Regions from separate parts of the Pediococcus pentosaceus ATCC 25745 genome, predicted to be linked through region 1. Evidence: predicted binding sites of a transcription regulator. Region 1 holds the regulator's gene; each other region holds the start of a gene.
The links. Region 1 encodes HrcA, which represses chaperone genes, less so after heat shock. Its sites were predicted from a motif close to TTAGCACTCNNNNNNNNNGAGTGCTAA; they were not measured.

Region 1 (3,287 bases):
TTTCAGATGTTGAATGGGAAATTGTTAAAAATGGAGGATTTTTGAATCGTCCGCAAACTGATGAAATCATAGCTTTAAAATATAATGGGAATATTCAGGCGTTATATCAGTATGATACAAATCGTCAAAACTATATTCCTAAAAAAATGTTGTTGGTGAGATAGAAAATGCAAATAGTAAGAATACATCATCCATATTCAAAAAAAATAATTCCAGCAGAACCTGTAGCACTAGCTTTAGGTTTCTTTGACGGTGTTCATCGTGGACACCAAGCAGTTATTAAGCAAGCTTGCCAAAAGGCCCGAGAACAGCATTTAAAGGTGGCAGCAATGACGTTTAACCATCATGCGTCGGTAGTATTTGAACAGGATCGTAACTTTAGCCCGTTAAGCTACCTAACTTCAGTAGAACGAAAAGCAGAGTTAATGCGCGAATTAGGCGTTGATATACTTTACGTTGTTGATTTCACTTCTGCATTTGGTAGTTTAAGTCCCGAAGATTTTGTTCAACAATATATGGTGGACTTAAATGCCAAAGTGGTAGTTGCAGGTTTTGATTATACATTTGGACCTGCTGAACTAGCGAACATGGATACTTTACCAGCACTAGCTCAGGGACGATTTGAGGTCATTAAAGTGTCTAAAATCATTTTAAAGAATGATAAGATCGGATCTGATAAGATTCGTGAGATGGTATCGTTAGGAAATATTGATGATGCTAATGCCTATCTAGGTTACGCTTTTCAAACGAGTGGCGTGGTGGTTCATGGAGAAGCACGTGGAAGAGAACTCGGTTTTCCAACTGCTAATATAGTTTCTAATGAAAATCAAATTACACCTGGGATCGGAATCTATGTTGTTGAAATCAAAGTAGGCGGCCAATGGTATAAGGGAATGGCATCCGTTGGCAAAAATGTAGTCTTCGGGGAAGGTCGTCCGGTTACTACTGAAATTAATATTTTAGATTTTAAAGAAGCTATCTACGGAGAGACTGTTAAAGTTAAATGGTACCATCGCTTACGAGGTGAAATTAAATTTGATTCGGTTGATGCTTTAATCGAACAACTGCATCAAGATGAAGCTGATACAAGGGAATTTTTTAACAAGTTATAAAGATGTCTGACCAAATTTGACTATAGTTGACATTTCTACAAACCTCTGGTATCTTATTAAGTGTTCTTAGCACTCCAACTTTCTAAGTGCTAAAAGAGGTGATTTTCATGTTAACAGATCGTGAGTTGTTAATTTTAGAGGAGATTGTCCGAGAGTATACTGAGAATGGTCAGCCAATCGGATCAAAAACGTTGATGAATAATCTTCCAGTAAAAGTGAGTTCGGCAACGATTAGAAATGATATGGCTAAGCTAGAAGAGATGGGTCTGATTGAAAAGATGCATTCATCTTCTGGAAGAATTCCATCTTTGATGGGATATCGGTATTACGTAGATCATTTGTTAAGCCCCAAGAAGTTAAATCAAAGTGAGGCTCAACAGATTCAAAAGGGTCTGGGGATGCATTTTAGAGAAGTAGATGACATTGTTCGAACTTCGGCTGAAATGTTATCAAATTTAACGCATTATACAGCGTTAACGTTAAAACCTGACCAAAAAGATGCGACTTTAGATGGTTTTCGAATGGTTCCACTTGGTGGGAATCAAGTGATGTTGATTTTGGTTTCTAGTAATGGCGACGTTACTAGTCAGCAATTTTCGATCCCCCGCGGAATGAATAGTGAGACTGTCGAACGCGTCTTGAGAATTATGAATGATCGCTTGATTGGCGAAACGCTTGATCAAGTTTATTATCACCTGAAAACAGATATTCCTAAAATTGTTGAGCATTATCTGCATAGTAACGACGGAATTATTGATATTTTCGAAAATGTAGTTGCGCAGTCTTCACAGGACCGTTACTTCATTGGAGGGAAGTTGAATATCCTTAATTTCTCCAAGAATGTAGATGTTAGTTCAATTAGAGGGCTTTTGACTCTATTTAATGAGAATGATCAACTTGATGGATTACTTGGAAATAATCAGAGTGACTTAGATGTAAAGATTGGCGATGAATTAAGCAATGCTTTACTAAAGGATTTTAGCTTAATCACTGCTACTTATGATGTTGGTAGTCGAGGCAAGGGATTAATTGCCATTCTCGGTCCAACTAGTATGCAGTATTCGAAAACATTAGGCTTACTTGATACATTTAGAGATCAGTTGTCTAATCGAATGCTCGAATATTATAAGCACCTTGATGATAGTTAGGAGGATTGAATTGGCAAAAGAGAAAAAAGAAGAAGTCAAAGAAGAAGAAGTTTCTGAAGCTACTTCAACAGAAGGGTCAACAGATGTTGAATCAACTAATAATGATGATTTAACTACAGAAACTCAAGCAACAACGGCTTTAGATGACATTAAAAAGGTGGAAGCTGAACGCGATGAACTTTCAGACAAGTATATTCGTGCTCAAGCTGAAATTGTTAATATGCGTCGCCGAAACGAAAAAGAACAGGCATCATTAATCAAGTATGATGGTCAAAAACTTGCAAAAGCAATTTTGCCAGCACTTGATAATCTTGAACGCGCTCTAGCAGTTGAGTCTGCTTCGGAACAACTCTTAAAAGGGGTCAAGATGGTTCAAACCGATTTGTTAAAAGCTTTGAAGGAAAATCACGTTGCTGAAATTGAAGCTGAAGGACAAGCTTTTGATCCTAATATGCATCAAGCCGTTCAGACGGTGCCAGCTGATGATGACCATCCAGCCGATACAGTTGTTCAAGTATTACAAAAAGGATATATTTTAAAAGATCGAGTGTTACGACCAGCAATGGTAATCGTAGCTCAATAAAAAAGAGGAAGAGGGATTTTAAACAATGGCAAGTAATAAAATTATTGGTATTGATTTAGGTACTACAAACTCTGCAGTTGCTGTCATGGACGGTGACAAACCAAAAATTATCACAAACCCTGAAGGAGCACGTACAACTCCATCAGTTGTTGCTTTTAAGAATGGTGAAACTCAAGTTGGGGAAGTTGCTAAGCGTCAAGCAATCACTAACCCTGATACAATTGCTTCAATCAAACGTCACATCGGTGAAGCTGGCTATAAAGTAACCGTTGATGGCAAGTCTTATACACCACAAGAAGTTTCAGCAATGATTTTAAGTTATATCAAGAAATTTGCTGAAGATTACCTTGGTGAAGAAGTAGATAAAGCTGTTATCACAGTACCTGCTTACTTTGATGATTCACAACGTCAAGCTACAAAGGACGCTGGTAAGATTGCTGGCTT
Region 2 (3,287 bases), 230 kb from region 1:
TTCTGAATCAATCAAAGCGGGGTTAGGAAGTTCCACACCCAACAAGTGACTCATCAAACGTTTAGTAACGTCACGAATATCTGCGGCACGTTCTTGCATATAAGCATTATCAGTCATTGCTTCAAACATTGAAATAAAGTTATCCGTAACTTCTTTAGTAGCTTCTTCTGCATTAATTGTGTCGTTTTTAATTTTGTCTTCAATATTACCAATCAATTCTGGATCAGAAAGAATGGTTAAATGAGCTTCAAAAACTTCTGCCTCTTCAGCACCAAGGTTTTCTGCAGCCTTAGCTTTGATGAGTGAAAGTTCTTCTTTAGACTTTTCCAAAGCATCATGAAGGCGTTTGATTTCTGCATCAACGTCAGTAATGTTTTTCTTTTCAAAAGAAAGATCTGGATCCACCATCAAATATGCTTTAGCAATGGCAATCCCATCACTGGCCGCAATACCTTTTAATGTGCCAGCCATTAGTCAGATAGTCCTTCCTTTTTCATTGTATCTTCAAGTGCTGCGATTGCGTCTGCTTCGTCATCACCATCAGCTGAGATAGTAACGTCTGCGCCTTGGCCAACACCAAGTGACATAACACCCATGATTGACTTCAAGTTAACTGATTTGTCTTTGTAAGTTAATTGAATGTCTGAGTTGAATTTGCTAGCTGATTGTACCAACAATGTTGCTGGACGTGCATGAATACCTGTTTCTGCAATTACATGAAAGTCGCGTTTTTCCATAATAAAATATCTCCTTTTGATTACACATATATTTTTGACCCAAATAAGTAGTGAACGTACACTAATTATTTATAAGCCTTTGATAAGAATAATATCAATTTATTAGTTGCAAAGCAAGCCCTTACATAAAACTTAAATAAATCCGTTATTTATCTTTGATACGTTCAAAGTGATAAACAACAATCCCGCCACGGTCTGCTTTTCCAATTACTTGCTTTCTTTCAGGAAATTCCATAAAACGTGGCTGGAAATCTTGGAACTCCTCTGCAGTAATCTTTAGCTCTTTGATTGAACCATCCTTCAAATCATTCAAAAGCTGTAAATAATCTCGCATGTTGTCACCTCACTTCGGTCTATTTATTCTATACCATTAAGTACTTTGTTATCAACAATAATATTACCTAATTATCCATCTTTTTTTCAAATCAAACTACTTGCACTCTGAAATAGAGTGTGTATAATTTAGGTATGGTCAATATTGGTCAAACATCATTTGACTAATTATCGTTTCACATTTTTGAAAGAAGGGAGACAGCAGATGCTTTGTCAAAACTGTCAAAAGAACGAAGCAAGCATTCACCTCTATACGAACGTGAATGGTCAACGTACAGAAGTTAATCTGTGTCAGAATTGCTATCAACTTTTAAAAAATCAACGAAATAATAACATTAATAGAAACGGAGGTGCTCGTATGGCACAAGATCCATTTGGATTTGGAAACTTAGATGACATCTTCCGTGCGATGCAAGGCGGCAATATGGGACAACCCGAAAACCTCTATGGACAACAAGTTCCCCCTACTCAACCAGGTGGTGGAAATGGTTCAGGTGGTAATCCTAACAACCGTGGCAACGGCGGATCACTTTTAAGTCAGTATGGCTTGAACCTAACTGATTTAGCTAAACAAGGTAAGATTGATCCCGTGATTGGTCGTGACAGCGAAATTGAACGGGTCATTGAAATTCTAAACCGTCGTACTAAAAATAACCCAGTTTTAATTGGTGAAGCTGGGGTTGGTAAAACTGCTGTCGTAGAAGGATTGGCTCAGCGGATTGTGGAAGGTTCTGTTCCTCAAAAGCTAGTTAATAAACAAATCGTGCGTTTGGACGTAGTTTCTCTAGTTCAAGGTACTGGAATTCGTGGTCAATTCGAACAACGTATGCAACAACTAATGAAAGAAGTTCAAGCTAACAAAGACATGGTCGTCTTCATCGATGAAATCCATGAAATTGTTGGCGCTGGTAATGCTGAAGGCGGCATGGATGCTGGTAACGTTCTTAAACCAGCCCTTGCCCGAGGCGACTTCCAATTAGTCGGTGCTACAACGCTTAAAGAATTCCGGGACATTGAAAAGGATGCGGCCCTTGCCCGTCGTTTACAACCAGTACAAGTCGATGAACCTAGTGAAGAAGAAGCTATTAAGATTCTAAAAGGAATTCAAAAGAAATACGAAGATTATCATCATGTTCACTACACGGATGATGCAATCGAAGCAGCCGTAAAATTATCAAAACGCTACATTCAAGATCGCTTCCTTCCTGATAAGGCCATCGACCTCCTTGATGAAGCTGGTTCTAAGAAGAATCTAACGATTAACATCGCTGATCCAGAAACCATTCAAAAGAAGATTGATGAAGCGGAAGCTCAAAAGAAAGCTGCCCTTCAATCAGAAGATTACGAAAAAGCAGCTTACTACCGTGATCAAGTTTCTAAGCTTGAAAAGAACAAAGATGGTGCAACAAGTAGCGAAGAACAACCAACGGTCACTGAAGAAGATATGGAAAAGATTATCGAAACTAAGACTGACATTCCAGTTGGTGACTTGCAAAAGCAGGAACAAGAACAACTTCAAAATCTTTCAGAAAACTTGAAAGATCACGTCATTGGACAAAATGAAGCTGTCGATAAGATTTCTCGGGCCATTCGTCGTAACCGGATTGGTTTAAACGGAACTGGTCGTCCGATTGGTTCCTTCCTCTTCGTCGGTCCTACCGGAGTTGGTAAGACTGAGTTAGCTAAGCAACTTGCGCAACAATTGTTTGGTTCTAAGGATTCTATGATTCGCTTTGATATGAGTGAGTACATGGAGCCTCATTCAATATCAAAATTAATCGGTTCGCCTCCAGGGTACGTTGGTTACGAAGAAGCGGGTCAATTAACTGAACAAGTTCGTCGTCATCCATACAGCTTAGTTCTCCTAGATGAAGTGGAAAAAGCTCACCCAGATGTCATGCATATGTTCTTGCAAATCTTGGATGATGGTCGTCTAACTGATTCACAAGGTCGGACAGTAAGCTTCAAAGATACCATCATTATTATGACTTCTAATGCCGGAACTGGTGACGTACAAGCTGATGTTGGTTTTGGAGCAGCTGCTCAAGGTAAGACCCACTCCGTCCTTGACAAACTGGGAAATTACTTCAAGCCTGAATTCTTGAACCGTTTTGACGACATTGTTGAGTTCCAAGCCTTAACTAAGGAAAACTTAATGCAAATTGTCGACTTAATGATTGCAGACGTTAATAGCATGTTGGCAACCCAAGGACTACA
Region 3 (3,287 bases), 430 kb from region 1:
TTTATTTGAGCTATTATGGTTATTTTCAGACTTACTAGAGGAACTAATAGCACTATTGGAAGCTTTGGAAGTAGAACTACTTGCGCTAGCAACGCTTGATGAAGTTTGATCATCCTTAGTTGAAGATGAACTATTAGAACTTGCTTTTGAAGATGATGAAGCTTCTTTATCTTTCTTAGAACTAGCTTTTGAGCTAGCCTTTTTGCTAACCTTTTCTGTTTTAGAAGTAGCATTTGAAGACTGAGAATCTGGTTTTTGGTTTCCAGATCCGCAGCTAGCAAGCGTCAGTGGAACCAATGCTAAAAGTGCAATTGAAGCAATTTTTTTCATAATAAAACACTCCCCCATAATTATTTGTAAATCACAATAATCCTGCCTTGATTCTAACATATATGGTCATTACCTTAAAGGAGGTTAAACACTATAAAAATGGTGTTGTAAACGTTTAAAAGTATTGGAAGGAGGTGTAAAATTACAAAAATGAAACTAAACACGTTAAATCAAAATCATCAAATATAGACTTATACCCCCGCAACGGCTTAGCCAGCTGTTACAATTTTCCACAACTAGTTCGACAGTCCAAAATAACAAATTAAAAAGAATCATTTTTAGCCACTAATACTTAGTGAAACTAAAATGATTCTTTTTGTTATTTAATTACTAACGGTAAAATAACGACCGAATTCATTAAAATATGAGCAATCATCGAAGTTTGAATACGTCCGGTCTTTTTGTACAACCAACAGAATAGCAAACCAATGGCCGCATATAGAAAGATGTGACTATCGTTGTGCATAAATGCAAATGCTAGACTAGAAATGATGGCCATGACGGTGAATCCCAGCGTGGAATCAGATCCAAACATTGCACTGAGGTTACCAAATAAAACTTTTCTAAAAACCAACTCTTCCATGATTGGAGCTCCCACGGTGATCGCTAAAATGAAAAATGGATTGGTTTTAGCCAAAGTCACTAAAGTTGCGGTGTTTTGAGAAGTAGGATTACTTCCAAAAATGATCGTAATATAGCTAATCACAAATTGCAGCAAAATTACTAAGGCTGTTCCAATGATTCCCCAAGCAATAGCATATAGAAAAGATTTACGATTAGATTCGATATGGTTGATTTCGTTGGTTTTACTACTAATAAAGATTAGTAGCAGTGCGCCAACCAAGTAGTCGACAGTTTCAACCCAGATAAACCCAGCCCCCAGATTAATAAACACGTTTAAAATGCTAGGTAGAAGGAAAATTATTAAATACGTAATTAAAGTTAAAATTGAACTCTTAGAAATTTTCATCTCAACCCTCCTTTATTCCTGCTAGTATAGCATATTTAAAGTATTGCTAAATTTGATTGGTTAATAAAGGTCAAAAATACTTGCAATCTAAAAAAATCATGATATAGTTATCATTGTAGTTAGCACTTAGAGATGACGAGTGCTAAACAAATCTTATCAGTAAATTATATTTGGAGGGATTCACGTGTTAAAACCTTTAGGAGATCGCGTTATTTTAGAAGCTAAAGATGAAGAAGAACAAACTGTCGGAGGCATCGTACTTGCAAGCAATGCTAAAGAAAAGTCCCAAACTGGAAAGATTATCGCTGTCGGTAACGGTACAGTTTTAGACAATGGTCAAACAGTACCAATGAACGTCAAAGTTGGCGATACAGTAGTATATGACAAATATGCTGGTACTGAAGTTTCATACGAAGATAAAAAATACTTAGTTGTCCATGAAAAGGACTTAGTTGCAGTAGTTGAATAATTAATTTTTAATTTAGGAGTGTTGATAATGGCTAAAGAAATTAAATTTTCAGAAGATGCACGTACAAAAATGCTTAAGGGTGTAGATAAGTTAGCTGACACCGTTAAGTCAACAATTGGACCTAAAGGCCGTAATGTGGTCTTGGAACAATCATACGGTTCACCTACAATTACTAATGATGGTGTGACAATTGCTAAGGCAATCGAACTTGAAGATCATTTTGAAAATATGGGTGCTAAGTTAGTTTCAGAAGTTGCTTCAAAGACCAACGACATTGCTGGTGATGGTACAACTACCGCTACGGTTCTTACTCAAGCAATCGTCAATGAAGGAATGAAGAACGTTACTGCTGGTGCTAACCCTGTTGGTATCCGTCGCGGTATTGAAAAAGCAACAAGTAAAGCAGTTGAAGCTCTCCACAAGATGTCACATGAAGTAAAAACTAAAGATGATATTGCTCAAATCGCTTCAATTTCTTCTGCTAACCCAGAAGTTGGCAAGTTGATTGCTAACGCTATGGAAAAAGTTGGTAACGATGGTGTTATCACCATTGAAGAATCTCGTGGAGTTGACACAACATTGGATGTTGTGGAAGGTATGCAATTTGACCGTGGATACATGTCACAATACATGGTAACTGACAACGACAAGATGGAAGCTAACCTTGATAATCCATACATCTTAATCACTGATAAGAAGATCGGTAATATCCAAGATATTCTTCCAGTTCTTCAATCAGTAGTTGAACAAAGCCGTTCATTATTGATTATTGCGGATGACATTACAGGTGAAGCTCTACCAACACTTGTTTTGAATAAGATGCGTGGAACCTTCAACGTAGTTGCAGTTAAGGCTCCTGGCTTTGGTGATCGTCGTAAGGAACAATTGGAAGACATTGCTATCCTAACTGGTGGTACTGTAATTACAGATGACCTTGGTTTGAACTTGAAGGACGTTACTATCGAACAACTTGGTCAATCTAACAAGGTTACAGTTACTAAAGATGATACAACCATCGTTGAAGGTGCTGGAAGCCAAGAACAAATCGCTGAACGTGTTGGAATTATCAAACAACAAATCAGTGAAACAACTTCTGACTTCGACAAGGAAAAACTTCAAGAACGTCTTGCTAAGTTATCTGGTGGTGTTGCAGTAATCCGTGTTGGTGCTGCTACTGAAACAGAACTTAAAGAAAAGAAATACCGTATCGAAGATGCTTTAAACGCTACTAGAGCTGCCGTTGAAGAAGGTTTTGTTCCTGGTGGTGGTACAGCACTTGCTAACGTTATTTCAGACCTTGAAGACGTCGAAGCTGAAGGCGATGAAGCTACAGGTGTTAACATTGTACGTCGTGCGCTTGAAGAACCAGTTCGTCAAATTGCTGAAAATGCCGGCGAAGAAGGTTCAGTAATCGTTACAAAACTTAAGGGCCAAAAGCCAGGTGTTGGATACAACGCCGCTAACGACGAATGGGTCGACATGGTTGAAGCCGGAATCGTTGATCCTACAAAGGTTACA

Region 2: the regulator HrcA is predicted to act here: its motif matches at 1,171-1,197, upstream of PEPE_RS02965 (ATP-dependent Clp protease ATP-binding subunit).
Region 3: the regulator HrcA is predicted to act here: its motif matches at 1,420-1,446, upstream of groES (co-chaperone GroES).

Annotation. Positions count from the first base shown of each region.
Region 1 covers NC_008525.1:895,127-898,413, forward strand. Annotated here, with positions in the region: gene truB (tRNA pseudouridine(55) synthase TruB) at 1-164, shown strand, start outside; gene ribF (riboflavin biosynthesis protein RibF) at 168-1,112, shown strand; gene hrcA (heat-inducible transcriptional repressor HrcA) at 1,220-2,260, shown strand; gene grpE (nucleotide exchange factor GrpE) at 2,271-2,843, shown strand; gene dnaK (molecular chaperone DnaK) at 2,869-3,287, shown strand, end outside.
Region 2 covers NC_008525.1:662,424-665,710, reverse strand. Annotated here, with positions in the region: gene ptsP (phosphoenolpyruvate--protein phosphotransferase) at 1-471, opposite strand, end outside; gene PEPE_RS02975 (phosphocarrier protein HPr) at 471-737, opposite strand; gene PEPE_RS02970 (hypothetical protein) at 883-1,071, opposite strand; gene PEPE_RS02965 (ATP-dependent Clp protease ATP-binding subunit) at 1,276-3,287, shown strand, end outside.
Region 3 covers NC_008525.1:467,992-471,278, forward strand. Annotated here, with positions in the region: gene PEPE_RS02065 (hypothetical protein) at 1-330, opposite strand, end outside; gene PEPE_RS02070 (CPBP family intramembrane glutamic endopeptidase) at 650-1,300, opposite strand; gene groES (co-chaperone GroES) at 1,485-1,769, shown strand; gene groL (chaperonin GroEL) at 1,797-3,287, shown strand, end outside.